3 regions of the Sphingomonas psychrotolerans genome follow, and region 1 is predicted to be linked to each of the others. Evidence: predicted binding sites of a transcription regulator. Region 1 holds the regulator's gene; each other region holds the start of a gene.

The links. The regulator LexA, encoded in region 1, represses DNA repair genes until DNA is damaged. The targets are predictions, from matches to a motif close to GTTCCNCNCTTGTTCT.
Region 2: a site for LexA is predicted at 7,277-7,292, ahead of recA (recombinase RecA). Genes of this name have one in related genera too.
Region 3: a site for LexA is predicted at 1,266-1,281, ahead of CVN68_RS08080 (Y-family DNA polymerase). Genes of this name have one in related genera too.

The regions. Positions count from the first base shown of each region.
Region 1 is NZ_CP024923.1:1,424,949-1,435,252, forward strand. It holds gene CVN68_RS06315 (hypothetical protein) at 1-188, opposite strand, end outside; gene CVN68_RS06320 (anthranilate synthase component II) at 316-900, shown strand; gene CVN68_RS06325 (hypothetical protein) at 911-1,324, opposite strand; gene CVN68_RS06330 (hypothetical protein) at 1,381-1,758, opposite strand; gene CVN68_RS06335 (GbsR/MarR family transcriptional regulator) at 1,842-2,393, opposite strand; gene CVN68_RS06340 (aspartate/glutamate racemase family protein) at 2,555-3,250, shown strand; gene trpD (anthranilate phosphoribosyltransferase) at 3,368-4,363, shown strand; gene trpC (indole-3-glycerol phosphate synthase TrpC) at 4,360-5,130, shown strand; gene moaC (cyclic pyranopterin monophosphate synthase MoaC) at 5,127-5,594, shown strand; gene CVN68_RS06360 (PilZ domain-containing protein) at 5,740-6,708, shown strand; gene CVN68_RS06365 (molybdopterin molybdotransferase MoeA) at 6,750-7,934, shown strand; gene lexA (transcriptional repressor LexA) at 7,992-8,669, shown strand; gene CVN68_RS06375 (ComEC/Rec2 family competence protein) at 8,652-10,304, opposite strand, start outside.
Region 2 is NZ_CP024923.1:1,195,596-1,205,899, reverse strand. It holds gene moaB (molybdenum cofactor biosynthesis protein B) at 1-465, opposite strand, end outside; gene CVN68_RS05450 (lytic transglycosylase domain-containing protein) at 455-2,251, opposite strand; gene CVN68_RS05445 (uracil-DNA glycosylase family protein) at 2,248-2,973, opposite strand; gene CVN68_RS05440 (electron transfer flavoprotein-ubiquinone oxidoreductase) at 3,104-4,759, shown strand; gene CVN68_RS05435 (tetratricopeptide repeat protein) at 4,893-6,341, shown strand; gene CVN68_RS05430 (4-(cytidine 5'-diphospho)-2-C-methyl-D-erythritol kinase) at 6,341-7,150, shown strand; gene recA (recombinase RecA) at 7,369-8,439, shown strand; gene CVN68_RS05420 (glutathione S-transferase family protein) at 8,640-9,263, shown strand; gene CVN68_RS05415 (dicarboxylate/amino acid:cation symporter) at 9,706-10,304, opposite strand, start outside.
Region 3 is NZ_CP024923.1:1,767,211-1,777,514, forward strand. It holds gene CVN68_RS08070 (DNA-deoxyinosine glycosylase) at 1-452, shown strand, start outside; gene CVN68_RS08075 (hypothetical protein) at 501-938, opposite strand; gene CVN68_RS08080 (Y-family DNA polymerase) at 1,285-2,697, shown strand; gene CVN68_RS08085 (hypothetical protein) at 2,812-3,195, shown strand; gene CVN68_RS08090 (ParA family protein) at 3,289-4,020, shown strand; gene aat (leucyl/phenylalanyl-tRNA--protein transferase) at 4,028-4,774, shown strand; partial or broken gene CVN68_RS24280 (DUF2155 domain-containing protein) at 4,810-5,235, opposite strand; gene CVN68_RS08105 (NADH:ubiquinone oxidoreductase subunit NDUFA12) at 5,232-5,624, opposite strand; gene CVN68_RS08110 (DUF192 domain-containing protein) at 5,689-6,189, opposite strand; gene CVN68_RS08115 (cold-shock protein) at 6,194-6,778, opposite strand; gene CVN68_RS08120 (regulatory protein RecX) at 6,897-7,424, opposite strand; gene CVN68_RS08125 (fatty acyl-AMP ligase) at 7,548-9,317, shown strand; gene CVN68_RS08130 (putative bifunctional diguanylate cyclase/phosphodiesterase) at 9,430-10,304, shown strand, end outside.

The sequences.
Region 1 (10,304 bases):
CGATACGGGGATTCCCCGGCATTGGCACACACCACGATCTCGTCGGGGCTCTCCGCCTTGGGGCATTGCTCGTCGCCGTAAACCAGGATCGAACGCACGCGCTTGGGCGGCCCCTCGCCCTGGCCACTGTCCTGGGGGACCATGGCGGGGCCGGCGATCAGCGCCGCGAAGAGCAAGGTGGAAAGCATGGATACTCCTTAGACAGCGAACGTGGCCCTCTGCGCGGCCAGCGTTGCCGCCGCACTATGGCCGCGCCAAGGCAATTCTGGGCCAAGGCAATTGTGAGAAAGCGCGAAACGCCTTAACCGGGCCTGCATGATCCTCGTCCTCGACAATTATGACAGCTTCACCTGGAACCTCGTCCATTATCTGATGGAGCTGGGCGCCGAAGTGCAGGTGGTCCGCAACGACGCGCTCACTGCGCGCGACGCGATCGCCAGCAACGCCCGGGCCTTCCTGATCTCGCCGGGTCCATGCACCCCCAACGAGGCGGGGATCAGTCTCGATCTCGTCGCCGCCTGTGCCGAGTTGAACAAGCCGCTGCTTGGGGTTTGCCTCGGCCATCAGGCGATCGGCCAGCATTTCGGCGGCCAGGTGGTGCGCGGAGGGCTGATGCACGGCAAGACCTGCCCGGTCGAGCATGATGGCACGGGGCTGTTCGAGGGCCTCCCCTCGCCCTTCACCGCGACTCGCTATCACTCGCTGATCGTCACCGACATTCCCGACAACCTCATCGTCAACGCCACCGCCGACGATGCCTCGGTGATGGGCTTCCGCCACAAGGAACTGCCGATCCACGGCGTCCAGTTCCATCCCGAGAGCATCGCTACCGAGCATGGCCATGCGATGCTGGCGAACTTCCTGCGGCTGGCAGGAATCGAAGCGAAGGCGCTCGCCTGACCGACCTGCGTCAGGCGTCGGCGATCCCGGCATCGCTCCAGCTGCTCAGCCAGCCGCAAAACACCGAGGTCGCCACCACTGCGAAGCTGAAATTGGCGTCGGTCTCAAACAGCCAGACGCCCACCCCGCCCAAGATGCCACCGGCAAGCGCCCATGCTGTGCGGCTCCGCGCCGGCGCGAACGATCCGCCAAAGGCGAGCATTGCGAGCGCACCGACACCGTTGATCGGCAGCGCTACGATCGTCCCAATCACCATGGCAGGCAAGCACAGCCCGACCAGCAGCAGCACCGATTGCGGCTCGATGACAATCGGCGCCGGCAGTTTCAGATAGAGATCGGCAAGCGCTGCCGTCAGCACAAACACCGGTCCGGCAGCGACCGAGGCCAGGCCGATCCCCGACCAATGATTTCCAGCTCTCGGCATTCTTCAGTCCTCCCGGTTGGAGGGGCGCGGCCACCTGCATGACCGCGCACCATTCGTCATGCGCGCGCCGTCCGCTCGTGCTGGTCGCCCAGCCAGCCGTTCACCTTGCGGCCGAAATGCGCGATCGCGCCCATGTTGAAGAAGTGCATCGCGCCCAGCACGACCACCGCCAGTCCGACCTTGCCGCTCAGGAAGCGGATCGCATCGGGGATGGTGTGCGGCTCGGCACCGAGGCTCAGCGTTAGCGTGATGAAACCGATATTGATGAGGTAGAAGCCGACCACGAGCAGATGGTTGGTCGATTTGGCAAGCCGCTCGTCATGGCTGAAGCATTCGATCAGGAACACCTCGCCATTCTTCGACAGCGTGCGTGCGACCCAGATGGTGACCGCCAGCGTGATCACGAGATAGAGCGCATAGGAAATCTCGATCATGATGCATCCTTTCATTCTGTAATTTCTGTACTTTCAGAAATAAATGTGCGTGCGGGAACGGCTACGGCATCGCTGGCCCCCCATTATTCGCTGCTGCGTTTCTTGCCCGGCGTGACGAAGCGGGCGACCTTGCCCCCCAGCTTCATCAGCGTGACGAGGGTTGGCTTGGGAAGCCCGCGGACCTGGTCGTACCAGCTGCTCAAGGTCGAGATGAATTCGTGCATCCGCGTTATCCGCTCGCGCACATGCGCCGGCGCACTGGTATCGCTCGCCAGTTGCCCGGCAAGCTCGGCGAGCAATGCGACGGTGGGATCGATTTCGCGCCGCTTGCGCTCCGCCGAGATGCGTATCAGCATCTCCCACAGGTCCGTCTCGGCGACGAAATGGTCGCGCCGGTCGCCCTCGACATGCACCCGCCGGACGATGCCATAGCCATGCAATTCCTTGAGCGCGGTCGATACGTTGGATCGTGCAAGCACGAGCTGGTCGACAATGTCGTCGGCCGGCACCGGGTGATCGCTCAGGTACAGCAAGGCATGGACCTGTGCGACCGAGCGGTTCACGCCCCAATGCGTTCCCATTTCCCCCCAGTGAAGGATGAAGGCCCTGGCGGCGGGAAGATCGGTCAGTGGCATATCGTTTCTTTCTGTTATTTCAGAAATAACAGGATCAACCGTCAGGCGCAAGTGCATACCTTCTGTTGCAGAGAGTTGGCGCGATTGCGCCCCTCCGCTAGGCCGCAGCGTTCTGTGCGGCCTTCATCAGGGTCCGCCGATCCCGCTCCGGAGCACACGCAATGCGAATGATAGGCCTGATCGGCGGGATGAGCTGGGAAAGCTCCGCCGAATATTATCGCATCTTGAACCAAGGGGTCCGGGACCGCCTCGGCCCGACGGCGTCGGCGCGTTGCCTGCTCTGGTCGTTCGACTTCTCCGAGATCGAGGCGCTCCAGCACCAGGGCGATTGGCAGGGGCTGATCGCGCGCATGGTCGATGCCGCCCGCCGCCTCGAAGCCGTCGGCGCGGAGATGCTGCTGATCTGCACCAACACCATGCATCGCATGGCGCCCGAGGTTCAGGCAGCCGTGCGCATTCCCTTGCTCCACATCGCCGATCCCACCGCAGAGCGGATCAAGGCCGAAGGCTTCGGCAAGGTCGGGCTGCTCGGCACCGCCTTCACGATGGAGCACGACTTCTACAAGGGCCGGCTTTCCGAACGACACGGCCTCGAGGTGATCGTCCCCCGCGATGCGGACCGCATTACCGTCCACCGGATCATCTATGAGGAACTGGTCGCGGGAAAGGTCATCGCCTCGTCGCGCGACGCCTATCGCGCCGTCATTGCCCGGCTGGTCGAGGACGGGGCCGAGGCGATCATCCTCGGCTGCACCGAGATCATGCTGCTCGTCCGTCCGGAGGACAGCCCGGTGCCGCTCTTCGATACGACCCGGATCCATGCGGAGGCAGCGATCAGCGCAGCACTGAATAGCTGAACCAGCACGGTCAGGGTCGAAAGCAGACTCTCCCAAATCCGCTGGCACAGTCGGACTTGGGCCCGCCCCCATCAGGATTTGCTCGACTCAGCCGCCCGCCCTCGGGATAGAGGCGCGGTGACTGTCTCCACGCTCCTCCCCGACCCCGCTTCGCCACTCGCCCGCGAGAGCGCGGCGCAGGCCTTTGCCGACATTCTCGACGGCAGCGTGCCCGAGGAAGCGATCGAGCAGTTCCTGATCGCGCTCAGCATCCGCGGCGAGACCAGTATCGAGATCGCCGAAGCCGCGCGCGCGATGCGTGATCGGCTGATCCCGATCACCGCGCCCCATGGGGCGATCGACGTCTGCGGCACGGGCGGCGACGGCCACCACACGCTCAACGTCTCGACCGCGGTCAGCCTCGTCGTCGCTGCCTGCGGCGTGCCCGTCGCCAAGCACGGCAATCGCGCCGCATCGTCCAAGGCCGGCGCGGCCGATACGCTCGAGGCTTTGGGCCTCGACCTCGATCGCGCCGCCGCGCGCGCCGAGGAGAGCCTGCGCGAACTCGGCATCGCCTTCCTCTTCGCCCAGCATCACCATCCCGCATTGGCGCGGATCGGCCCCTTGCGCCGCCGCATCGGCCGGCGAACGATCTTCAATTTGATGGGCCCCCTCGCCAATCCGGCGCACGTCACCCGTCAGCTGATCGGCATCGCCCGCCCCGATTACGCGCCGATCTATGCCGAAGCCTTGCTCCAGCTCGGCTCCGAAGCGGCCGCGGTCGTCTCGGGCGAGGAGAATCTCGACGAACTCTCCACCGAAGGCGCCAGCATCGTCGTCAATGTCGGCAGCGCGCGACTGCCGACGCGGATCAGCCCCGAGGACGCCGGCCTTCCCCGTCACCCGCTCGCGGCAATTCGTGGCGGCGATCCGGCCTATAACGCACTCGCGCTCCGCCGCCTGTTGCTCGGCGAGACCGGCGCCTATCGCGACGCGGTGCTGCTCAACGCCGCCGCCGCGTTGATGGTCGCCGGCCGCGCCGACAATCTGGTCGACGGAGTCGAGGAGGCCGCAGAGGCGATCGACGGCGGGCTTGCCAACGGGCTGCTCGATTGCTGGATCGCCTTCGCATGAGCACGATTCTCGACAAGATCCTCGCCACCAAGCGCAGCGAAGTCGCCGCGCGCCGTGCCGCGCCGGCCACGCACGGCGAGCCCTCGCCGCCGCGCGGCTTCAAGGCCGCGCTCGATGCCAAAGTCGCGGCGGGCGGCTATGGGCTGATCGCGGAGATCAAGAAGGCCAGCCCATCCAAAGGCCTGATCCGCTCCGATTTCGATCCCCCGGCACACGCCCGCGCCTATCAGGCGGGCGGCGCCGCCTGCCTGTCGGTGCTCACCGACCAAGAATATTTCCAGGGGCATGAAGACTATCTGATCGCGGCGCGCGCGGCATGCGAGCTGCCGGTGATCCGCAAGGATTTCATGGTCGATCCCTGGCAAGTCGAGGAATCGCGCGGGATCGGCGCCGATGCGATCCTGATCATCGTCGCCGCGCTCGACGATGGCCAGATGGCCGAGATCGAAGCGGCGGCAATCGATCGGAACATGGACGTGCTGGTCGAGGTGCACGACGCAGACGAACTCGAACGCGCGCTCCGCCTCGAGTCGCGGTTGATCGGAGTCAATAATCGCAACCTCAAGACGTTCGAAGTCGATCTTAAGAAAACTTACGAACTTGTCCGCCATGCGCCGAAGGACTGTACCTTCGTCGCCGAATCGGGGCTCACCAGCCGCGCCGATCTCGATGCGATGGCCGAGCATGACATCCGCTGCTTCCTGATCGGCGAGTCGCTGATGCGGCAAGCCGATGTCGAGGCGGCGACGCGGGCGTTGGTCGGATGACCAACCTCACCCATCTCGATGAATCCGGCGCCGCGCACATGGTCGACGTCGCCGGCAAGCCCGTCACCGCGCGCGAGGCTGTCGCCACCGGGCGCATCACCATGTCTCTCGAGGCCGCCGCCGCGATCCGCGCTGGCGCCGTCAAGAAAGGCGACGTCCTCGCGACCGCGCGCATCGCCGGAATCATGGCTGCAAAGAAAACCGCCGAGTTGATCCCGCTCTGCCACCCGCTGCCGCTCACCCGCGTCGCCGTCGATCTCGCCCCCGACGAGACCGGCGTTACTGTCACCGCCACTGCCGCGACCGAAGGCAAGACCGGCGTCGAGATGGAGGCACTCACTGCCGCCAGCGTCGCGCTGCTGACTCTCTACGACATGGCCAAGGCGCTCGATAAGGCCATGATAATCGGTGACATCCGCTTGCTCGCGAAGAAAGGCGGCAAGTCGGGCGACTGGACCGCCTGATCCGCCGGAACGCGGGCATATTGTTGCGCTGGCGCTCGCATCGCTTTTCCCGGACCTGAATTAGGGATTCTACAACCGCGTAAATTAACCCCGCTTTCAGCCCCGCTAATCAAGGTCGCCCGACGACCGGGGTGGAAAATTGGCGATGATTCAAGCACTCAGGTCCGCAACCATTTTCTCGCTGTCGTCCGGGCCGCCGCGCGCCGTGCAGCATCAGCCCGATGCGCATGCCGCGTTCGATGCCGCCTTCCTCGTCGGCGAATCCGAGCGCTTTGCCTGTTCGCTTGGGCGGCTGTCGTCCGCGGGTGCCACGCTCCAGATCCATGCACAGCTCGCCAAAGAGGAACCGCTGCGCCTCGAAATGGCGAGCGGCCAGACCATAAAGGGCAAGATCGACTGGTGCGCGGATGGCGAGATCGGTTTTCTGTTCGACGATCCGATCGACATCATCAGCACGCTTGCGCGCACGCTGGCGAATCTGCCCGCCGAGCGCCGCTCGATGCCGCGGGTCGAGATCCACCAGCTCGTCGCGATCCGCTGCGGCAACAAGGTCGAACACGCCCGCACGCGCAACATCTCCTATGGCGGCGTCGGCATCGACACGAAGCTCGCGCTTGCTGCCGGCGATCCGGTTCACCTGACTTTCGATGCGCTGCGCCCGCTCGACGGCGTTGTTCGCTGGGCGCGGGACGGTCATGCCGGCATCGCCTTCAACGAAGAGCTGGGCTGGCAGACGCTGATGCCGTGGCTGCGCCATGCCCAGCGCGCGCAGACCAGCGCCACCCCCGCCGCTCCGGCGCCCACGCCGCTCAACCCCGAGAGCGCAGGCATGATCCCCGACAAGCACGCGATCCGCCTCGATGCGCCGGCCAGCATCCGCGAAGGCGTGCGCTGGTGGAATGCGCGGGTCCGCGGCCTCACCGCGCATCTCGTCGAGCTGGAGACCCGCGCCATATTCGCTCCCGGCGCTCAGCTCTGGGTGTCGCTCCCCGAGATCGGCGGCGCACCGGCCAATGTGATCGAGACGGTGCACAATCGCATCCTCTGCGAGTTCCGCCTGCCGCTGCGCCCGCGCGAGTTGAGCCTCGTCTCCGCGAGCCAGACCCCGCGTTGAGCCCTTGCGCCGGGCGCGCTTCCCGGCACAAGGCTGACGCGATGACCACGCTCCTCCCCCTCGCCCAGGCCTGGTCGCGCCTGCGCGCGCTGACCACCCCGCTGGCGATCGAACGCGTCCCGCTCGCCTTGGCAGCCGGCCGCTGGGCAGCGGAGGACATTCACGCCCGGCGAACCCAGCCGAGCGCCGACCTCTCGGCGATGGACGGCTATGCGATTCGCTTCGCCGACCTGCCCGGCCCGTGGCGGGTAATCGGCGAGAGCGCGGCCGGGCGCGGCTTCGCGGGCGAGACGAATGCCGGCGACTCGGTCCGCATCTTCACCGGCGCCCCGCTGCCCGCGGGCACCGACACGATATTGATTCAGGAAGAGGCGAGTCGCGAAGGCGACACTCTCCGCCTCGCTGGCGAAGGCCCGCCCAATTCAGGGCGCAACGTCCGCCGCCGCGGCCTCGACTTTTCGGAAGGCGACTTGCTCATCCGCGCGGGCGAGCGCCTCACCCCCGCCCGCCTCGCACTCGCCGGCACCGCGGGCCATGGCGAACTCGCGGTGCGCCGCAAGGTACGCGTCGCCATCGCTGCAACCGGGGACGAACTGGTCGCGCCGGGCGCGCCGGTGGGTGAAGCCCAGCTCCCCGAGACCAACCGCTTGATGCTCGCGGCACAGCTCGCCGACCTGCCGGTCGATCTGATCGATCTCGGCATCTTGCCCGATCGCCAGGAGGCGCTGAAAGAGGCCTTCCGCGCCGTCAATGCCGATCTGCTGGTCACCAGCGGAGGTGCGTCGGTGGGGGATCACGATCTCGTCCGTCCCGCGCTCGAGGCCGCCGGCGCCAAGATCGATTTCTGGCGGATCGCGCTCCGCCCCGGCAAGCCGATGATGGCGGGCACACTCGGGGATACGATCGTGCTCGGTCTGCCCGGCAACCCGGTCTCAGCCTTCGTCACGGCCTTGCTCTTCGTCCGCCCGCTCATCGCGCACCTCGCCGGCGCCGCCGATCCGCTGCCCCGCACGCGCACCGCGACGCTCGGGGAACCGCTCGCCGCCAATGGCGAACGCACCGATTATCTGCGCGCCGAACTCCGCGACGGTCGCGTCCTCGCCTCGACGCTTCAGGACAGCGCGATGCTCCAGGCGCTCGCCCGCGCGTCGTGCCTGATCGCCCGCGAGCCCCATGCTCCGGCCGCACAGACGGGCGAAGCGGTGGAAATCCTCGACCTGGCTTGACAAGCCACCGGAACATTGCATAAACGTTCCTTGTCTGTTCTGGACAGGAGGATCTGGATGCTCACGCGCAAGCAGCACGAGCTCATCTGCTTTATTGCCGATCGGTTGGCCGAGACCGGCGTTTCACCTTCGTTCGAGGAAATGAAGGAAGCGCTCGATCTCAAGTCCAAGTCGGGCGTGCACCGGCTGATAAGCGCGCTCGAGGAACGCGAGTTCATCCGCCGCCTGCCCAATCGCGCCCGCGCGCTCGAAGTGCTGCGCGTGCCCGAACGCGGTGGCGAGGCGAAGAAGCCCGTCGCGGCCAAAGTTGACAAATCGAGCTCGACTCCCGCAACTTTGCCCAGCCCGGCCAACGACGTGGTCGAGATCCCGCTCCATGGCCGTATCGCCGCGGGTACGCCGATAGAGGCGCTCGAAGGCTCGACCATGCTTCCCGTCCCCGCCGCCTTGCTCGGCGCGGGCGAGCATTATGCGCTCGAGGTGGCTGGAGATTCGATGGTCGAAGCGGGCATTCTCGACGGCGACTATGCGCTGATCCGCCGCACCGAGACGGCGCGCGACGGCGAGATCATCGTCGCGCTGATCGACGATGCCGAGGCGACGCTCAAATATTTCCGCAAGGAAGGCGCGATGATCAGGCTCGATCCGGCGAATCGCGATTACAGTGCCCAGCGCTACCGCCCCGATCAGGTGCGCGTGCAGGGCAAGCTCGCGGGGCTATTGCGGCGCTATTGATCGACCGGGCGCCCGTTGCGCGCTGCCGGGCGCAGTGAAGGGCGGTTGTACGGTCAATGGATCCAGCCACGGGTGCGATCCGCCGCCGCGGACGGTTCGAACCTTGGTGTCGGCGAGGGTGATTGCCACCCCGCCGGTCTTCGCCAGCGTATCGCGGTCGAGCTTCAACCATTGCGGCGAGCAGCCGGGCGGCAGGCGACGCTCGCTCACCACGACGTCGGCGGTCCGGCACGCCGCGATCATCTCACGCCACGGCACCAGATAGCCACTTCGTGTGGCGAGGACTCGCCAGCGCCGCGCGCCTGCCGGAACTTCGACCATGCACAGATCGGGGCTGCATCGCGCGCCCGGCACCTCGGAGAGCAGGAGGAGCTGATCCTCCTCCGCGCCGCTATTCTCGCCGAGCATCGCGCGGGTATAGTCCCCCGCACGATCGCGCAGCAGCGCCATTTCGCCGTTCACCATCCGAATCGCCAGATGGCGGCCGTCGCCGGTGACAAGCAGGTCGGGCGGCGGCGTTAGCAACGCCCAGCCCAGCCCGATCGCGAACGGCAACGCGCCCGCCCAGCGGACGCGAGTGCGCCACAAGGCGATCCACAGCCCTCCCGCCACGATCAGCGCATAGGCGCCTCCCGGCATCGCCGGCAGTGCCGCCACCGCGCCCGGCGCGGACGCCGTCACGTGCGCCAGCCACAACAACAGATCGAGCGCGCGCGCCGTGAGCCACCAGACCGGCGCACCGATCCCTGCAACGTCCAGCGCCAGCGCCAGCGCCTCAAGCGGCATGATCACGAAGGTGGTCAGCGGGATCGCCACGATATTGGCGAGCGCGCCGTAGACGCCGGCTTTGTGGAAGTGGAACAGCCCGATCGGCATCAGCGCCAGCTCGACTGCCACGCCGGTGAGCAACAGCGAGCCCAGCCCGCGCAGCAATCGCCGCCCGCGCCCCTCCTCGCGCCGCTTGAACCAGCCGCGCACCCGCGGACTCTCGTGCAGCGCGACGATCGCCGTTACCGCGGCAAAGCTCAGCTGGAAGCTCGGACCGGCCAACGCCTCCGGCCAGAGCAGCAGCACGACGAACGCACCCGCCGCCACCAGCCGCAGCGTGATCGCCTCACGCCCGAGACTGAGCGCGAGCAGAACTAGCAACGCCGCCGCGCACGAGCGGATCGTCGGCACCTCGGCGCCCGTCAGCAGCGTGTATCCCACCGCCGCCAATGCCCCCGCTCCTGCCGCCACCAGCGGCAATCGCCAGCGCAAGGCGAGTGTCTGGCTCAATGCCAGCAGCCGCAGCACCAATAGCATCGCCGCGGCAGTGACGGCGGTGACGTGCAGCCCGCTCACCGAGAGCAGATGCGCGAGGCCGGAGCGCCGCATCGCCTCCGAATCCTCCTCGGCGATCGCCCCCTGGTCGCCGGTTGCGAGCGCGCTGGCGATCCCGCCACCGCTGCCCGCGATCCGCGACTGAATATGGCTGGAAAGTCGCGTCCGCAGGTCCGCGCCAGGGATGTCCGCAGGCGCGACGATCTCGACAGGCGCGAATCCTTTCCCCGTTGCGCCCAACCGGGCGAACCACGCGACGCGCTCGAAATCATAAGCCCCGGGCACCGCCGCCGCGGGCGGGGGCATCAGCCG
Region 2 (10,304 bases), 230 kb from region 1:
CTGGCTGGCGAGGATCCCGTCCCACGCGTCGGTGACTGCGCCGGTCGATCCCGGCAGCGCGAAGATATAGGTTCCGCGCGCCACCCCCGCGGTTGCGCGCGACTGGATCGTCGACGTGCCGATCGTCTGATAGCTCAGCCAGCGGAACAGCTCGCCGAAGCCCGGAATCTCCTTGTCCCGGACGCGGGCCAGCGCCTCTGGCGTGATGTCGCGCCCGGTCACCCCGGTGCCGCCGGTAGTGAGGATCACGTCGATTTGCGGATCGTCGATCCAGCCATGGAGCCGGCTGACGATCGTCTCGACATCGTCGCGGACGATTGCCCGATCGGCGAGTTCGTGCCCCGCGCCGGTCAGCCGTTCGACCAGCCGGTCGCCCGAGCGGTCGTCCTGCAAATTGCGCGTGTCGGAGACCGTGAGCACCGCGATCCGGACCGGCCGGAACGCGATGGTCTCGTCAATTGCCACGCGCGACCTGGGTACTGGCCGGAAGCCGCGAAGTGATCCGCGCGCCGACCTTTACGGCCTTGGCGCCCGGCAGTCCGGGGAATTTGGGCCACAGCCCCTGGGTCAGCGCCGAACGGCTCGTCGAGGCGCGGCCTTCCTGGTTCTCGTACATCCAGTAATTGCGCAGCACGGTCATCACATAGCCGCGCGTCTCCCAATACGGGATGCTCTCGATGTAGAGCAGGGGGTCGCCATTGTCCTTGCTCATGGTGTTCCACAAGGCGACCGGAGTCGGCCCGGCATTGTACGCGGCGATCACCTTGGGCAGCAGCCCGCCGGTGAAGGGCTGGTCGCGCAATTGCTCGAGATAGGACTGGCCGATCTCCATGTTGACCGAGGGCTTGGTCAGGTCGCTCGCGGCATAGGTCACGCCGTGGCGGCGGCCGACATCGGTGGCGGCGCCGGTCTTGACCTGCATCAGCCCCATCGCGCCCGCCGCGCTGCGCACCTCGGCGTTGAAACGCGATTCCTGCAGCGTGTGCGCGAACACCAAAGCCTTGTCGACGCGCCAGCCGCCCGCCGGAGTCCAGTTGGGCGAAGGGTAGCGTGCCTGCACCAGCGGCTGCGCGCCGGCGGGGCCGTTGTGCGAGAGCCACAGCTGGGTCGCGGCAAGGTTGAGCCGGCCGGCGAGGCGGCTCAGCGCCGCGTGGTCGCCCGGCGTGCAGAACCTGGCCTGGTGGCGCAGCACTTCGTTGGCGAGTCCGTTCTCGTCGATCTCGGAGAGCGCGGCGGCGACGCGGACATTGGGCCGGCGTTCAAGTGCACGCCAATCCTCGGCGACGAAGCGCTCGCCCTTGGTGGGCTTGTCCTGGATGCCGAGCGCCGCCTTGGCAAGCAGCCCGTAATAAGTTTCGCCGAACTGGGCCGCGGCCTTGAGCCGGCCGCTGACCTTCTCCGGCCGGCCGCACGCCATGTCGGCACGCGAGGCCCAATAGAAGCCCGCGGAACGCAATTCGGTGTCGGTGGCCCGGGTCGCGACGCGCTCGAATGCGTCGGCCGAAGCGTTGCAATCGCCTTGCCGCCACGTCGCGAGCCCTGCGACCCAATCGGCCTGGCCGACCCATGCGCCCGTGCCCAGCTGCGCCTTCTCGGCGATGCGGCGGGCATTGGTGTCGTCGCCGGCGACATAATAGATCCACGCGACCTTCTGCTGCCATTCGGTCAGCGCCTCGGGCGTGAGATCGGCCGCGAATTTCTCGACCACGGCTTCGGCCTGCAGGCCGTCATCGGCCTTGACGAAGGGATTGATTTCGATCGCCACGGACGTCGCCGCAGTGTCGCTCTTGATCGAACGCGCGCGCTGGCGGACCGGCGCGCCGTCGAACCAGATCAGCCGCTGGGCGGCGGGAAGCGAGGGGGTGTCCATCGCGCCCCGTGCCTTGGCCATCCGCACGAGTTGCTCGGCCTGCGGCAGATCGGGGGCCTCGGTGAGCAGAGTCATGATCGCCGAAAGCTCGACCTTGGGCGACTCCTTGGCGGTGTAGATCTCGGCGCGCGCCAATGCGTGCAGCGGCCCCGGCTTCATCGAATCGAGCAGGAGTTGCGCATCGGTCCATTGCCCGGCGCGGATCGCCGCGAAGACCTTGCGATAGCCGCTGCGCTGTTCGGCATCGAGCTGGTCGGGCACGCCGTCGCCGTCACGCGCCGCGGCGGGGGCACCCGCGCGGCCATCGGCGGTCAGATCGTCGGCTTGGGCAGTCGCCGGCAGCGCGAGCAAGGCCGCGGCGATGATGGTACGCTTGATCACTCGGTTGTCCCCCTGCTCAAAAGCAGCAGATGCTTCCAGGCTTCGCCTTTGGCGACCGGCCGCTCCAGCAGGAAGCGGGGATGGTAACTCGCCACCGCAACTGTCTTTGCACCGAAATGGTTAACGACGCGTATAGGATTTGTTAGGGATTCCCCGTTCGTCTCAACCAGTACACGGCTCGCCGATTGCCCGAGTAAAAACAGCCGCTTGGGGGCGAGCAACGTCAGATGATGCCGCGCCAGTTCGAGCAGGCGCGCCTCGTCGTCGGGCGCGATCCGCCCGGTCACCGGGCGTGCCCAGGCGAGCGGCAGCAGATGGACCGATTCGCGGCGCTGCCCCACTGCGGCGAGCATCCTGTCGAGCAATCGCCCCGCCGGTCCGGACAGGAGAACCTCGGAATCCTCGGCTTCGGGAACGTCGGTGACGAACACCCATTCGGCATCCGCCGGCCCGGTCGGACCGAGCCGCGGCGCGTGCCATCCCGCCTCAGGCGCCGCAGCGCCCAGCCGCCATGCGACGAACGCCTCGAGCGTGTCGGGCAGCGCCTCGGCCACGGGTTCCGCTACGGCAGCTTGCGCTTCCGCGGTCTGCGCGGGCGGGGGCGTCCGGGCCAGCCAGTCGCGCGCTTCGTCCTCGACGAGCATGTCGACGCCGGCGTCGCGCCACCATTCGAGCGCGCTCGCCGCCAGCTTCTGCCAATCCTGGACCTTCTCCCCTCCCATACCGACTCTTTGAATCCTTGTTGACGCCGCGGTCAATCTGCCTCCAATCGCAAGCAGACAGGACGTTGCGGACGCGCGACGACAGGCGCGACCCTACGTCCACTTGAACGACTCGCAAGGGATTAAGAGGATGAGCGAACGGGAGTCGATGCCCTATGATGTCGTGATCGTCGGCGCAGGCCCCTCGGGCCTTGCCGCGGCGATCCGGCTCAAGCAGCTGGCAGCCGAGGGCGGCCAGGAGCTTTCGGTGTGCATCCTCGAGAAAGGCTCGGAGGTCGGCGCGCACATTCTTTCGGGTGCCGTGGTCGATCCGCGCGCGCTCGACGAGCTGCTGCCCGACTGGCGCGACGACGGCTGTCCGCTCGCCGCCACGCCGGTCACCGAGAACCACCATTGGGTACTGAGCGAGAAGAGCAAGTCGAGCTTCCCCGAATTCCTCACCCCGCCTTACCTCCACAACAAGGGCACCTATACCGGATCGCTGGGCAATCTCTGCCGCTGGCTGGCGAGCAAGGCCGAGGAACTCGGCGTCGAGATCTTCCCCGGCTTCGCCGCCGCCGAGATTCTCTACAACGAAGATGGCAGCGTGAAGGGTGTCGCCACCGGCGACATGGGTGTCGCGCGCGACGGCACGCACAAGCCCGATTACGCCCCCGGCCTCGAACTCCATGCAAAATATACTCTGTTCGGCGAAGGCGTCCGCGGGCACCTCTCCAAGCAACTCCAGCGCCAGTTCGAGCTGTGCAGGGATGCCGATCCGCAAGTCTACGGCATCGGTATCAAGGAACTCTGGGACGTGGACCCGGCGAAGCACGTCCCGGGCAAGGTCATCCACACCCAGGGCTGGCCGCTCAAGGAAGGCGAGTCTAACGGCGGCGGCTTCCTCTATCACCAGGCCGACGGACAGGTGGCGCTCGGTTTCGTCGTCTGGCTCAATTACAAGAACCCGTATCTCTCGCCTTTCCACGAGATGCAGCGCTGGAAGACCCATCCAGTGATCGCCGAAATCTTGCAGGGCGCCAAGCGCGTCTCCTATGGCGCCCGCGCGATCAGCGACGGTGGCTGGCAGTCGGTCCCTAAATTGGTCATGCCCGGCGCGGCATTGATCGGCGACACCGCCGGCTTCCTCAACGTGCCGCGGATCAAAGGCACTCACACTGCGATGAAGTCCGGGATGATGGCTGCCGAAGCCGCCTTCGCCGCGGTTCAGGCCGGTCGCGCCAGCGACGAGCTCACTGCTTACCCCGAAGCCTATCAGACCAGCTGGGTCGAGAAGGAGCTGCGCGGCGTCCGCAACGTCGTGCCCCTCGTCAAGAAATTCGGCGACACCTGGGGCACGATCTTCTCGGGCGCGGCGATGTGGATGGAACTGCTCGGGCTGCGCTGGCCGTTCACGATGAAGCACCACCCAGATCATGAGAGCCTGTGGCACGCCAGTCACGCCACTCCGATCGAATATCCCAAGCCCGACGGCGTGCTGACCTTCGACCGTCTCTCTTCGGTGTTCGTCTCGAACACCAATCACGAGGAGGACCAGCCGGTCCATCTGACGCTCAAGGACCCGGATATCCCGATCGGGTACAATCTCCCGGTATACGCCGAGCCGGCGCAGCGTTACTGTCCGGCGGGTGTGTACGAGGTCGTTGGAGAAGGCGATGATCTGCGCTTCCAGATCAACGCGCAGAATTGCGTCCACTGCAAGACCTGCGACATCAAGGACCCCACCCAGAACATCAATTGGGTGGTCCCCGAAGGCGGCGGCGGGCCCAATTACCCGAACATGTAGCCTCGCTCTGGCGCTGCTCCTCGCCGGGGCGCCGCTCGCGCACGCCGCGCCTGATCCCGCGGCCTATGTCCGTGCCCGCGCCGCCGATGCGGCGGGCGCGGGGCAGGCGGCCTCGGCGGGCTATGCCGAGGCGATGACTGCCGCGCCCGGGGACGAGGTTGTCGCGATGCGCGCCTATCGTCAGGCGCTCGCGGTCGGCGATTATGCCCTTGCCAGCCGGGCCGGTGCGACGCTGGTCAAGGCCGGGGTGGCGCCGCCCGATACTGCATTGCTCGCCTTTGCGATTGCGCTGAAGAACCGCGACCCGGCCGGTGCCGGACGCGCCGCGGAGCTGATCGCCAGGGGGCCTTTCGATTTCCTCGCGCCCGCGCTCAAGGCGTGGCTGGCTTTCGATCGCGGTGAGGACGCAGTCGCGCAACTCGATGCCGCGCCCGGCGACGCGCTCGCGCGCCGCTACACCAGCCGCCACCGCGTGCTGCTGCTCATCGCCGCGAAACGCACCAACGAGGCGATGGCCGCGCTCGCAGTGGAGCTCGCCGCGAGGGACAGCGACGATGCCCGCATCGACGCCGCCTTGCTGCTCGGCCGAAGTGGCGCGCGCGATCAGGCGAAGCGGCTGCTCGCCGGCGGGCGCGTCGAGTTCACCCGGCTCCAGAAACAGTTCGGCAAGAACGGCAAGCCCGGTGCCGCGTTCGGCGCCGCGCGCATGTTCCTCGAACTCGCGGTCGAGATCGCCGGCGAAGACATGCAGCCGCTGTCGGTGCTGCTCACGCGCGCCGCATTGCTGCTCGATCCGCGCGACGATCGCGCCCGGCTGTTCCTTGCCGAGGCGCTTTCGGAAGGCGGGTCGCACGATCTCGCGCTCGGCGTCCTCGCCGAAGTGCGCAAGAACAGCCCCTTCGAGCGCGGCGCGGCCGCCGGCCGCGTGGCGGCGCTGCGCCGGGCCGGCCGGGTGCCTGAGGCGCTCCCGCTCGCCGAAAGGTTGGCCGGCGACGCGCGCGCGACGAGCGCCGACAGCGAGACCTGGGGCGACATGCTCGTCGATCTCGGGCGCTTCGATCAGGCCGCCCAAGCCTATGCCGCAGCGATCGGCCGCACCGGCGGCGAGGGCAATTGGATGCTCCATTATCTCCAGGGCCGCGCGCTCGATCGCGCCGGGCGGTGGAGCGAAGCGCTGCCTGCGCTCCAGCGCGCAGTTGTTCTGGGCCCCGAACAGGCCCCCGCGCTCAAATATCTCGGCTACGCGCAGGTCGCGCGCGGCGAGAATCTCGCCGAGGCGCAGGCGCTGCTCGAACGCGCCCGCGCGCTCAAACCGGAAGATGCCGAGATCGCCGATTCGCTCGCCTGGGCGCTGTTCCAGCGCGGTGACGTGATCAGGGCGCTGCCGTTGCTCGAACAGGCAGTGAAGGGCGATCCGTCGGCCGCGCGCGCCAACGAGCATCTCGGCGATGCCTATTGGCGCCTCGGCCGGCATTACGAGGCGCGCTATGCGTGGCGCGCGGCGACGCTCACTGCGGAAAACGATGCGAACACTCGGCTCGAGGGCAAGCTCGCGCATGGATTGAAGCCGCGGACGAATTGATGCTGACCGAGATCGCGCGCGCCAAGCTCAACCTGGCGCTCCATGTCCGCGCCCGCCGCCCCGACGGCTATCACGAACTCGAGACCTTGTTCGCGTTCGTGGAGGTCGGCGACGTGCTGCGCGTGGCGCCCGCCGAAGCACCGGCATTCCGCGTCACCGGCCCGTTCGCCGCCGCGCTCGCCGGGGAAGGGGACAATCTCGTCACGCGCGCGGCGGCCCGCTTCGCGGAGACCTTCGGCGGCGGCGCGCACGCGATCGAGCTGGAGAAGCATCTGCCGGTCGCCTCGGGCATCGGCGGCGGCTCGGCCGATGCAGCTGCGACGCTGCGTGCGCTCGCCCGGTTCCACGACGTGGCGCTCGACGATCCGCGGCTCTTCGCCATCGCCGATCGCCTCGGTTCGGACGTCCCTGCGTGCCTGCTGGGCAAGACCGCTTTGGGCCGGGGCAGGGGCGAACAGCTCGCCCCCGTCGTGGGGATGCCCGGGACCCCGGTGCTGCTGATAAACCCCGGCGTCGCGGTATCCACTGCCGAAGTCTTCCGTCGCTGGGACGGCGTGGATCACGGCCCGCTCGACGCTGATCCGCTGGCCGGGCGCAACGATCTCGAAGCGCCGGCGCGCGAGATCGCTCCGGTGATCGGCGAAGTGCTCGAAACGCTCGCCGCCCAGCATGGCGTCACTCTCGCGCGCATGTCGGGCTCGGGCGCAACTTGCTTCGCGCTGTTCGAGAGTGTCGAGGCATGTGCCGATGCCGCGTCGCGCGTGGCGCGCCCGGGCTGGTGGTGCGTAGAGACGCGGCTAGCCCCTTAACCGTCATCCCGACGAAAGCCGGGACCTCAGGCGAAGGCGCAGGCCGGAGCGGAGCCCGCGCGCCTCGCGGCGGTACAGCTCGGGGCACGATATCGCGGCCTTCCGCCGGCATGAAGAAGAACGAAAGTTCTCCTCTTGTTCCGCGAGAACAAATGCTGTACATGCTGCACAGACGAGTTGAACGGCAGGGTCAAACCCTCTAGCGACGGGATACGAAAATGGCAGCTTCCCTCAAGGTGATCGACGGCAACATGGCAGTATCCACGGACAAGCAGAAGGCGCTCGAAGCCGCCCTCGCGCAAATCGACCGCGCCTTCGGCAAGGGCAGCGCGATGCGCCTCGGCTCGAAGGAAACGATGCAGGTCGAGACGATTTCGACCGGCAGCCTCGGGCTCGATATCGCGCTCGGCGTCGGCGGCTTGCCGCGCGGCCGCGTCATCGAAGTCTATGGCCCGGAAAGCTCGGGCAAGACCACGCTCGCCCTCCATGTCATTGCCGAGGCGCAGCGCGGCGGCGGCACCGCGGCGTTCGTCGATGCCGAGCATGCGCTCGACCCGGTCTATGCCAAGAAGCTCGGGGTCAATATCGACGAACTGATCGTCTCGCAGCCCGACACTGGCGAGCAGGCGCTCGAGATTGTCGACACTTTGGTCCGTTCGAACGCGATCGACGTGCTGGTCATCGATTCGGTCGCGGCTTTGGTGCCGCGCGCCGAAATCGAAGGCGAGATGGGGGACAGCCATGTCGGCCTGCAGGCCCGGCTGATGTCGCAGAGCCTGCGCAAGCTCACCGGCTCGATCAGCCGCTCGCGCTGCATGGTGATCTTCATCAATCAGCTGCGCATGAAGATCGGCGTGATGTACGGCAATCCGGAGACCACTACCGGCGGCAACGCGCTGAAATTCTACGCATCGGTCCGTCTCGACATCCGCCGCACCGGTCAGATCAAGGACCGCGACGAGATCATCGGCAATGCCACGCGGGTGAAGGTGGTCAAGAACAAGGTCGCTCCGCCGTTCAAGCAGGTCGAGTTCGACATCATGTACGGCCAGGGCATCTCCAAGATCGGCGAGATTCTCGATCTCGGCGTCAAGGCGGGCCTCGTCGAGAAATCGGGCGCATGGTTCAGCTATGACAGCATCCGCATCGGCCAGGGCCGCGAGAATTCGAAGACTTTCCTCAAGGAAAATCCCGAACTCTGCACCCGGCTCGAGACCGCGATCCGTGCGCGCACCGATCAGGTTGCCGAGGGGCTGATGGCCGGCCCCGAGCCGGACGACGATATCTGAGCGCGTGCGCGATAGTGTCAACCTGGTGTCAACTTAGGCCGCGCCGGCATGGTCTCATTTCGAGCGCAGTCACGGGAGCCTCTCCCATCGGAAGACCCGGCGCATTGCCCTGCGCCGGGTCTTTCGGTTTGTTGCGTTCGGGCGCAACTTGATTGCCGATTCGCCGTGAAAAGCGTGAAATTGAGGGAAGAGAATCCAACATGATCACTGTCCACCACCTCGAGAATTCACGCTCGCAGCGTATCCTCTGGCTGATCGAGGAGCTCGCGCTCCCTTATACGGTCAAGCGCTACACGAGGAACAAGACGACGATGCTCGCCCCGCCCGAGTTGCGGCAGGTCCACCCGCTCGGCAAATCGCCGGTAATCGACGATGACGGCGTGGTTATCGCCGAGACCGGCGCGATCGTCGAATATCTGGTCGAGAAGGGCGATGGTCGTCTCGGCGCGCCGGCGCATCGCGAGGATGCGCTGCGCTATCGTCATTTCCTCCATTATGCCGAGGGCTCGCTGATGCCGCCTCTGTTCACTAAATTGGTGCTCAGCCGCGTGCCGTTGTTCGGCAAGGCGGCGCAGAAGAAGTTCCAGCCGATGATTGACGTTCATCTCGACTATGTCGAGGCCGAGCTCGCGGCCCGTCCGTGGCTCGCGGGCAAGGACTTCACCGCCGCCGACGTGATGATGAGCTTCCCGCTCGAAGCCGCGGTCACTCGCGCCGGCGCCACCGAGGGCCGCCCGCACATCGCCGCCTGGCTCCAGAAGATCCACGCCCGGCCGGCCTATCAAGCTGCGCTGAAAGCTGGCGGTCCCTATGCTTATGCCTGAGCGGGTGATCGAACCTCGAAACTGTTCCCCGGCGCAGGCCGACAGCCAGTAGCAAGCTTCTGAAGGGCGGTGCCTGACTTCGTCACCCCGGCCTTGTGCCGGGGTTCACCAGGCGGCTGGTGAGAAGCTGGAGCCGCTTTCCTTCTCTGGCGGCACAGCGGCCCCCGGTGGGGTGCCGAGAACATCGCTGGAGCTGGACCCCCGGGCTTCGACGGGAACAAGTTGGTTGGTTCCAGGAACCGGATCAGGCTGTGGTCCGACGACGCCTTCTACGCGCGGGCTTGCAATGTAGGATTTCGTCTGCTTGCCTCGTAACGCCGGCAACCCGGCCGCTCTTTGACTCGGTCGTTAAGCCCCCGAAAACTTCGGAAAAGCCGCGCAAGAAAGTTACGGAATCAATCGCGTTTCCGCAAACCGAGTCAATTTAAGCCCGGCGCTCCTCTCAGTGCTTGCCGTAATCCTCGAACCGATCCTCGTCGCCCGGCAGCGGTGCCTTTGGCAGCACGATCGTCTCGTCGGGATCCTGCGGTGCGTCGAGTTGCCCCTCCCAGCGCGCCACCACGGTGGCGGCCACCGCGTTCCCGATCACATTGGTCGCAGTCCGGCCCATGTCGAGGAAATGGTCGACCGCGAGGATCAGCAGGATGCCGGCCTCGGGGATCTGGAAGTGCGCCAGCGTGCCGGTGATCACCACCAGGCTGGCGCGCGGCACTCCGGCGATGCCCTTGCTGGTGATCATCAGCATCAGCAGCATGGTGATCATCGTCCCCCAGTCGAGGTGGATGCCATAGGCTTGGGCGATGAAGATCGACGCGAACGTCATGTACATCATCGAGCCGTCGAGGTTGAACGAATAGCCGAGCGGCAGCACGAAGCTGGCGATCCGCGGCGGCACTCCGAACTTGTCGAGCGCTTCCAGCGTGCGTGGATAGGCGGCCTCGGACGAAGCGGTCGAGAAGCCGAGCAGGATCGGATCACGCAGATAGCGCAGCAGCCTGCCGGTCCGCGGTCCAACGAACAGGAAGCAGGCGCCGAGCAGCA
Region 3 (10,304 bases), 340 kb from region 1:
CCCGCCTACTCGTCCTCGGCTCGCTCCCGGGTGAGCGGTCTCTGGCCGAGCGGCGCTATTATGCGCACCCGCAAAACCAGTTCTGGCGGCTGATCGCCCCCGCCGCCGGCCGCGATCTGGCCGCTCTTCCCTATGCGGCCCGCCTCGCGGCGCTGCTCGAAGCGCAAATCGGCCTGTGGGACGTGGTCGCCAGTGCGCACCGCGCAGGGAGCACCGACGCCGCGATGCGCGACATCGAAGGGCACGACATCGCCGCACTCGCCGGAACGCTACCGCAACTCCGCGCAATCGCCTTCAACGGAGCCACCGCGCTACGCCACGGGCTGAAGCAACTAGGCACCGTGGCGGAGCGCTACGCAGTCGTCGCGCTCCCTTCGAGCAGCCCGCTTCATACCGTAGGGCTCGCTGCCAAGCTGCCGACCTGGCAGGCGCTCGCGCACTATCTCGCCTGAACCGCCCCGAGAACGGCCACTTTGCGTCAAGCCGCAATCGACAGTGCCTCAGGGCTGCCCGACATAGTCTATCGGCCCCGCACAGCCTTGCAGCGTTCGCGTACCGATGCGCGCCGCGACGGCAAGCGGCAGCCTCCGTTTGCCCGCCGTGCAGGCCTCGCCAGTCATCGTGATCGTCACCGGCTCGGCCTCAGGCGTCTGGGTCTCGAAGACCGCGCGGCCCTCCGCCAGCTTCGGGCTCACAGGATAGAAGTCGGCGCGAGCCGCCTTGGGGGCAGCAAGGAACGCGATCGTCCCCGGCGCGATGTCCATCGACCAGGGCACCCCTGTCCCCGTAGCGCGGACCGGCTTGCTGAGATCGACCCCGCCCAGCATCGGCCCAGGCGTCGGAGTCGGCGCTGGCGTGACGCTGTTGTTCACCACTTCGTCGCCCCCGCCGCATGCAGCGAGCGCCAGTGCCAGTCCCATCGTCAAAAACAGCCGCATGCCTTCCTCCATCCGGCCGGTCTGCGAACCCGAGGCCCACGGGTCAAGTGTTAGGCGACACATCAGCCCGGAGGGGCCGGGATAACGACGGACGTCTCTCGGCCGATGGACGACCTCGAGAGGCAACGTCGCCTGCGAGCGACCAGATCGGCCGTATCGGAAGGGCCTACCTTCGCGCGATGATTAGAGTCTCAAGGCCGCGCTCATTGCAGAAATCCGCGCCATGTGCCCGGCGACCGCTTGGGGTGAGTGCTCCAGATCGTCCTGTCACAGCCTTCCTGTTTGTCGTGGTCCCGCTACATCAAGCCCCATTTCCTGCACACGAATGTTCTGCTATTGTTCCTTCGTGATTCGCCTCCCGCCTCGATCCTCCGCAGGGGCCGCGAGTGGAGCAAAAATCTGTCCTGCGCCTGGAGCTTTTGTTCAAGATCCCCGGCGAGAGGGTGCAATTGCGCCCGCGCCTTCCAACATTCTCGCTTTCCCGCCACGCCCGCTGCGCTGGCTGTTCCTCGATCTCAACAGCTATTTCGCCAGCGTCGAGCAACAGCTCGATCCGGCGCTGCGTGGACGCCCGGTGATCGTCGCACCGGTCGATGCCGACACCACCGTGGCGATCGCCGCGTCGGTCGAGGCCAAAAGCTACGGCATCTCGACCGGCACGCCGGTCTGGGAGGCGAAGCGCAAATGCCGTGATCTCCTGATCGCGCCGGCGCGGCACGAGAAATACGTCGAGTTCCACGAGGCGATCGTCGCCGAGATCTGGAAGCACATTCCGGTGACGCACGTTTGCTCGATCGACGAAGTCGCCTGCCGGCTGCTCGACAATGAAAATTCGCCCGAAGCGGCGGTGGCGCTGGCGAAGCGGATCAAGGCGGGCGTTCGCGCCAATGTCGGCGAATGCCTGACCAGTTCGGTCGGCATCGCGCCCAACCGGCTGCTCGCCAAGCTCGCCTCGGACCTGCAGAAACCCGATGGGCTGATAATATTCACCGCCGATCAGCTCCCCCACGGCCTGTACGACCTCAAACTGCGCGAGATCGCCGGGATCGGCGCGAAGATGGAGCGCCGGCTCGCGCAGGACGGCATCCTCGACATCCGCCAGCTCTGCGAGCGCCGCCCGCGCGACGCCGGCACCGCGTGGGGCGGCACCAATGGCGACCGGCTCTGGTATCTTCTCCACGGCGTCGAACTCCCCGAAAAGCCGACCCAGAGCCGCACCATCGGGCACAGCCATGTCCTCAGTCCAGGCAAGCGCGGGCTCGAGCCCACCCGCCTCACCGCGCGCCGCCTCGCGTTAAAGGCGGCGAGCCGGTTGCGCCGGAAAGGCTATCGCAGCCGGCTGCTCGTTCTCCACGGCAAGTTCGAGGACGACAAGTCCAATTGGCGCGCCGCGTGTCGGCTGCCGAACACGCAGGACAGCTTCGTGATCCTCTCGGCGCTCGACGCGCTCTTTCCGCGCCTCGCCGAGGCCGGGCGGCAGCGCGCCGGTGGGTTCCGGCTGCGCATGGTCGGGGTCACGCTCTGCGAAATCGAAACCGTGGAGGGAGAGCAGGGATCGCTATTCGCCGCACTCGATCCCGACGATCCGCTGGCGCGCGAAACCCGTACGCTTTCGCTCAGCCGTGCGATGGACCGGATCAACGAAAAGTTCGGGCGGCATGCTGTCAGCGTCGGTCCGTTGAACGGCGGGCGGATCGACGCGGTGGGCACCAAGATCGCCTTCGGGAGAATCCCGGACTTGGACGAATTCCACGAATAGGGTTCACATGGGAGAAACAATCAGCGTGTTACGTTGCGTTGCAGCACAATAATGTGACCTTGTATCACGAATCGCTTGACGATTCTTGCCACCTGTCCGAAAGCACGAGCCGCTATGAAGAACCCTCCCCTTATCGCCGCCGCCGTCGTTGCGCTCCTGTCGCTCGCCGCATGTGAGAACAAGCCAGAGGAAGTGACCAGCACTGCGCCCGATCCCATGGCGTCGCAGCTCGCCAACGCCGCGCCGGTCGAGCTTCCGCCCGCGATCGCCGAGACCGTTACGCTGCGCTGCGGCGACAACAGCCTCGTTTATCTCGATTTCTTCCAGGGCAACAAGCAGGTCCAGCTCAAGACCGACAAGGCCGGTCCCGCGACGATGCTCAAGGCGCCCGAAGCCGGCCAGCCGTTCGAGGCCGCCGGCGGCTACAAGCTCACCGGCACCCCGAAGAACGTCAGCGTGACGCTTCCCGGCAAGCCCGCCAAGACCTGCCACGCCTGAGGCGCGGCACATCTCCAGTTTCCAAGGGCCGGCGGGGCTTCCCCGTCGGCCCTTTTTCATGTCAGCCTGCGCTTTGCGACGGGAGGGACTCGCTTGGCTACGATCGCGATTTACAGCCTGAAGGGTGGCGTCGGTAAGACCAGCCTAGCGGTCAATCTGGCGTGGATGGCTGCGACCCGCTCGGCGCGCAGGACCTTGCTGTGGGATCTCGATCCGCAGGCGGCATCGACTTTCCTGCTCGACGGGCGCGCGAGCGGCCGCAACGAGGCCCAGTCGATCTTCACCCGCGACGTCGAACCCGCTAGGCTGGCGCGGCATACGGCGGTCGATCGGCTCGATCTGATCGCCGCGGATAGCTCGCTGCGCGCGCTCGACCGCATTTTTCACGAGCTCGACAAGAAGAAGCGGCTCGCCAAGCTGCTCGGCGCGCTCGCGGAATCCTATGACCGGGTGCTGCTCGATTGTCCGCCGGGGCTCACCGAGACGAGCGAACAGGTGATGCGCGCCGCCGATCTGATCATCGTGCCGGTCATCCCTTCCCCGCTGTCGATGCGTGCCCTGGCCGAGGTCGAGGCCCATCTCGGACGACGTGGCGGCAAGGTGCCGCTCATGCCGGTCCATTCCATGGTCGACCGGCGCCGCAAGCTCCACGCCGAAGCGCTGGCCGCGCATCCGGACTGGCCGGTGATCCCGATGGCGAGCATCGTCGAGACCATGACCGTGCAGCGCCGGCCGATCGGCGCTTTCGCCCCGCGAAGCCCCGCCGCGCAGGCATTCGCATCCTTGTGGCAGGCGATCGAACGCCAGCTCGTCTCCGTGCGTTGATGCCGCGATGAGCCATCCGCTTCCGCCCCAACTCGATCTCGATCTCGATCCCGATCTCGTGCTGCGCGCCTATGCGATGGGCGTGTTCCCGATGGCCGATCACCGGCTGGCGTCGAGCGTCTATTGGGTCGAACCCAAATTACGCGGCATTCTACCTCTCGATGCGTTTCATCTGTCGCGCTCGCTCCGCAAGACCGTCCTCGCCGAGCGGTTCACCGTCACCTTGGACACTGCCTTCGAACAGATCATCCGGCTCTGCGCCGAATCGGCCGTGGACCGGCCCGACACCTGGATCAACGGGCCGATCGAGCGCGTCTTCGTCGAACTTCATCGCCGCGGTTTTGCCCACTCGATCGAATGCTGGGACGGCGATCGACTCGCCGGCGGGCTTTACGGGCTCGCGCTCGGCCGCGCCTTCTTCGGCGAGTCGATGGTCACCCGCGTGCGCGACGCGTCGAAGGTCGCCTTCGCCCATCTGGTGGCGCGGTTGAAAGCGGGCGGCTTCACTTTACTTGATTGTCAATTCCAGACCGAGCATCTCGCCACGCTCGGCGCGGTCGAGTTGCCGCGCGACGATTACGTCGCGTTGCTGGGCGCCGCGCTAGGCGATTCGGCCGCCGGGCTCTCGCTCGGCGTCCCCCTGGTTGACGGCGATTTCTTCGCGCTTGACCGGTCGGCCGCGCCAGGCGCCGGCACGGTGTCGGGTCCGCTGTCACGGAAAGTCATCGCGCAGCTCTTGGGCCACACGTCGTAGATCGGGTGCTGGACGACGTTTAGCGCCGGTCGCTCCTTGTAGAGCCAGCCTGAAAAGACCCGCCGCCAGCTCTTGTCGAGCTGCTCGACATCGACCTGTACGAACGCGCCGGTGAGCTGATCGGCTTCCCACGGCGCGGTCTTGTCGCAGGCGCGCAGGCGGATGATCACGTCGCCGATCCGCGCCGCCTGACCGGGCTTGAGCTTGAATTCGCGCGCCACGCCGTTGCGCTTGTTGAGCAAGCCGAGCACAGCCTCGCGCTCGTTCATCGGCGTCGCCGCGGCGTTGAGCACGCTGGTATCGGGGCCGATCGCCACCACTTCGGTGCCGCCCGATGCATTGCCAGGTCCGGTGGTGATCACCAAATCGTCGGCGGTGTTGTTGCCGGCGTCCTCGCCGCCCTTGCACGCGCCGAGACCGAGCAGCAGCAGCGCTGCCGCCGTTGCGGCGCCGCGCTTCATGCGTCGGGAGTCCAGGCCTCGTAGTCGCCGGTGGAGCGGGCGCGTTGCCCGCCCGCCTCGAGCGCGCCCGACGGGCGATAGGCGGCGCGGGTGCCGGTCTGGTTGGGCTCGGGCGCCTTTTCCCAGCTTCGCGGCGCGGGCAGCACCTGATCGGGCGCAGCGTCGATCTGATGGTGCAGCCAGCCGAACCATTCGGGCGGAACCCGGCTGGCGTCGTTCGGGCCGTTATAGATCACCCAGCGGCGGGTGATGCCGTTGGGGTCCTTCCCGCCCGCCCAATAGACGTTGCCGAGCGAATCCTCGCCGATCCTGGTCTTGCCGCGCAGGCCGAACCACGTGCCGAAGGTAGCGCCGTTCCACCAGGTGAAGGGATTGCGATTCAGGCTCATGCGCGCCGATTAGCCCCGGGTGCGGATCGAGGCAATCAAATCCGCCATGGGTACGCCGCCGGCATCACTCGCCCTGGCCGGTCCAGCGCACCTTGTCCCCGGGTGCGATCCCCAATTCCGCCGCCTTACCCCCGTTGATCTCGAGCACCGCGTTCACTGGCTCACCGGATTTGGCTGGTGTCTCCGAATAGGGAATCGCATTCGCGGCGATCGCCGCGATCGTGCCGTCGGGACGGATGAAGAGGATGTCGAGCGGGGTCGGCGTGTTCTTCATCCAGAAGCTCGCCTCGCGCGGGCCGCCGCCCGCTGCCGGATAGGGTATGAAGATCATGCCGCCGTCCGCGGGGATGTTGGTGCGGAACATCAGCCCTCGTTCCTGCTCGGCGGTGGTTCGGGCGACCTCTACGTTGAACTGCCTGGGGCCGCTTTTGGTCTGGACCGTCGCCAGGACCTTGGCGGCACCCTGCGCTGCTACGCCAACGGCAACCGCGTTCCCGACGCATACCCCCGACACCAGCAGCGCTGCCGCGGCAAACGCCGCGCGAACCTTACGCCGGAAAATCATCGCCTCAACCGGTCCTTTCGACGGCCACTGCCAGCGGCCCCTTGTCACCTTCGATGATGCGCGCGCTGAGCGGCTGGCCAGGCTCCACTTCCTCGATCTCGGCGCGACGCAAGGTCTCCATGTGGATGAATATATCCGCCGAGTCCGCGTCGCGCACGAGAAATCCATAGCCCTTGAGGCGATTGAACCATTTGACGGTCACCGCCTCGAACGGGCCGGCATCGTCGATCAGCCGTACCCTGTCGACCCGGTCGGTCGGTCGCTTCGGCGGCTCGACGGCCTCGGTCAAATCGATCGAGCGGATTTGCTTCGCCTGCAGCCCGCGTTGCCGGGGAACCGCGATGCATTCGACTCGCGCGCCTTCGGGAAGGCTCCGCCTGCCGTGCTCCTGCAGCACGGTGAAATGGATCAATATATCGCCAGCCTCGCTATCGTCGGCGACGAGAAACCCAAACCCCCGGGTCACATCGAACCATTTGACGACACCGCAATAAACCTGGCCTTCCGACGCCGTTTCCGCCCTCAGCCCCTCTTCCTCCGGCGGCGCGATTCCGTGATCGCTGGGCGCAAGCTGTTGTTCAGCACGCATTATCCTAGTCCCCCAAGGGACCGTATTTAACACAGCATTTTCTAAATGTGGAATTGCTTTGTTAGATTCGGTCTTCAGAGTTCAATAAAATTCGGTCCCGGTCAGGGACGATTGCTCCTTAAAGCAAGGCCTCAATATCCTCCCCGGGCGACATGCGGACGATCTTGCGAGACAGATCAAAGGCATGGCCGGCGCGCAGCATCGCCGCCAATTGCTTTTCCTGGACCGGCCTCTCCGCAGCTTCGAGTGCGAACGGGCCGATGCGCTTGCGCCGGGCGAAGGCAAGCGCACTCGATATCGCACTCCCCTCCAGCGCTGGCGCCACTGCGTCGAGATCGGAGTCTTCGACCCCCGCATCCCGCAGCGCCTGACCGACACGCCGGGCGCCCAGCCCCCGCCGGCCCATCGCTCCTGCTTTGGACTCGGCGAACAGGCGATCGTTCACATAGCCCAGATCGGCCATACGCTGGGCGAGCGCTGCCAGGTCGGGCGCAGCCTCCCCGCTCCATCCCCGCTCGCGAATTTTGCGCTTCAGATAGTCCGCCAATCGAACGCGCGTGGTCGCGTATCGCTCGACGTAGCGCAGTGCGAACCGCTCCAGATCCGGGGCATTGAGGGGGGTGAGCGGGCGCCTCGGATGAGTCATGCGCCATGATTGTGCCACAGTGGCAACCGATTTTGAACGCCAGTGCGTAGCAGAGCCGTTCGTATTTGGTATGCGGTGGCGGGGCAGAACGGCCTGTCAGCTCACAGGGGCACGAGATAAAGAATGGTATTGGACGAAACGGGATCGCACGAGGGTATCACGGAGGCGGAAATCGTCCCTACCCCGACCGACGACAATCTCCCCCGCCGCCTTGCGGACTTCGCTACGCTTGGCGAGGCGCTGGATTATGCGGCAGAGGGCGCTCGCGGATTGAACTTTCACGATGCCCGCGGCAATCTGACGCGGCCCTATCGCTTCTCCGAGCTGCGCCGCGATGCGCTGGCGCAGGCACGGCGACTGATCGCCGCTGGCGTCAAGCCCGAGGACCGGATCGCGCTGATCGCGGAGACCGGTATCGAGTTCGCCTCGCTGTTCTTCGGCGTGGTCTATGCCGGGGCCTGGCCGGTGCCGCTGCCGCTGCCGACCAGCTTCGGCGGCGCGCAATCCTATATCGATCAGCTCCGCGTCCAGCTCGAAAGCTGCGATCCATCGATGCTGATCTATCCGCCCGAAATCGGCGCGATGTGTGCCGAAGCTGCACGGATTACCGGGGTGGAGGGGGTGGACTGGTCAGAGTTCGGCCAGCGCGCCGCGGCGGAGGTCGTGCTGCCCGAGGCGAAGACCGGGGACATCGCCTATCTCCAATATTCGAGCGGTTCGACGCGTTTTCCACACGGCGTCGCGATCACCCATCACGCGCTGCTCAACAATCTGTCGGCGCACAGCCACGGCATGCAGCTCCAGGACGGCGATCGTTGCGTCTCGTGGCTGCCCTGGTACCATGACATGGGCCTGGTCGGCTGCTTCCTGTCGGTCGTCGCCAACCAGGTTTCGACCGATTATCTGAAAACCGAGGATTTCGCGCGACGCCCGCTGGCATGGCTCGATTTGATCAGCCGAAACCAGGGCACCACCCTCTCTTACTCGCCGACCTTTGGCTACGATATCTGCGCGCGCCGCATGTCGAGCCAGACCAAGGCGAGCGACCGGTTCGATCTGTCGCGCTGGCGGGTTGCCGGCAACGGCGCCGACATGATCCGCCCCGACGTGATGCAGTCGTTCGTCGATGCGTTCGCCGATGCCGGGTTCAAGGCTTCGGCCTTCCTTCCCAGCTACGGCCTCGCCGAAGCGACGTTGGCGGTTTCGATCATGCCGCCGGGCGAAGGCATCGTGGTCGAACTGGTCGAGGAAACCCAGCTCTCGGGCGGCGATGTCGCGCGTGCCGATCGGCCGCAGCGTTTCCGGGCGATCGTCAATTGCGGCAAGCCGGTCAAGGACATGGAAGTCCAGATCCGCGAGGAAGACGGTACGCCGCTTCCCGAAAAGGCGATCGGCAAGGTCTGGTGCCGCGGCCCGTCGGTGATGGTCGGCTATTTCCGCGACTCCGAATCGACCGCCGCATGCATGGCCGGTGGCTGGCTCGACACCGGCGATATGGGTTATATGTCCGACGGTTACGTCTACATCGTCGGCCGCGCCAAGGACATGATCATCGTCAACGGCCGCAATCATTGGCCACAGGACATCGAATGGGCAGTGGAGCAGCTGCCCGGTTTCAAGCAGGGCGATATCGCGGCGTTCGCGATCACCACCCCCGGCGGCGAGGAAACCCCGGCGGTGCTGGTCCAGTGCCGCACCTCGGACGAAAAGGAGCGCATCCGGCTTCGCGACGAGATTCGCGAGCGGGTCCGTTCGGTCACCGGCATGAACTGCGTGATCGAGCTCGTCCCCCCGCGCACGCTGCCGCGCACCAGTTCGGGCAAGCTCAGCCGCGCCAAGGCGCGCAATCTCTATCTCAACGGCGAGATCAAGCCTTACGACCTCGCGGCGTGAGGCTGGCGGCGGACCGGCCCGATCGGTCCGCCGGCCCGCCGGAAGCCAAGTTTCCTCCGTTTTCGCCGGGAACCTAACCTCTCGCTAACCTCCGCTGGGCTATCCCCGTCGGGTGACCAGCCAGACGACTTCCCAATTCGCCAGGCCGCGTATCGACGCGCGAGCGCTGCTTGGACTCTACGATCCGGCCGACACCATCGATTGGGGCCCGATTCGCGCGGCGCAATTGCATGCCGGCAGCCAGCTCGCCTTGTTCATGCTGGCGGCCAATGTCGTCGGCGCCTCGCTCATCACCATGCTGCTCGCGCCTTTGGTGCCGCTATGGCAGCTCGCCAGCTGGAGCGCCGTGGTCGCTGCGGTCGCCTGCGCGGTGGCCTTCCGGCGCCTGGCGAAACACCATCGCGACGCGGTCACCGGGTCGCTCAAGGACGTCCGCGAGACGGTACTCGACGGAATTTCGCTCGGTGCGATCTGGTCGATCCCGCCGCTGGCCTTCGGCCATGCCGCCGATGCCGATGCGGTGCTTGGTCTCTGGGTGGTGCTCTCGCTGCTGATGACCGCCTCGGCGGTTGCCATGGCCGCGCTTCCGCTGGCGACGATCGCATTCGTGGCGATCGTGGGCGCAGCGGTCGCTACGATGCTGGCGCTTTCCGGCCCACCCGTGCTCGCCGCCACCGCCGCCTTGTTCACCACGCTCCTTGCCATCGCCACGTTCGGGCGCGGGCGCGCTTTGGTCGTCATTCGCGCCAATGAAATGGCCCTCGCCGAGCGCGACGAGACAGTGAGCCTGTTGTTGCGCGAGTTCGAGGATTCGGGATCCGACTGGCTATGGGAAATCGACGCCCAGCGCCGCGTCGCGCGCGCCAATCCGCGATTTGCGGTCTCGCTCGGCGCCGATCCCAAGACGATCAACGGCACCCCGTTCCTGCAGGTGCTCGCGGGACCCACCTGGGAGGACGGCAATTTCGCGCCGGGGCTGCGCGAGCT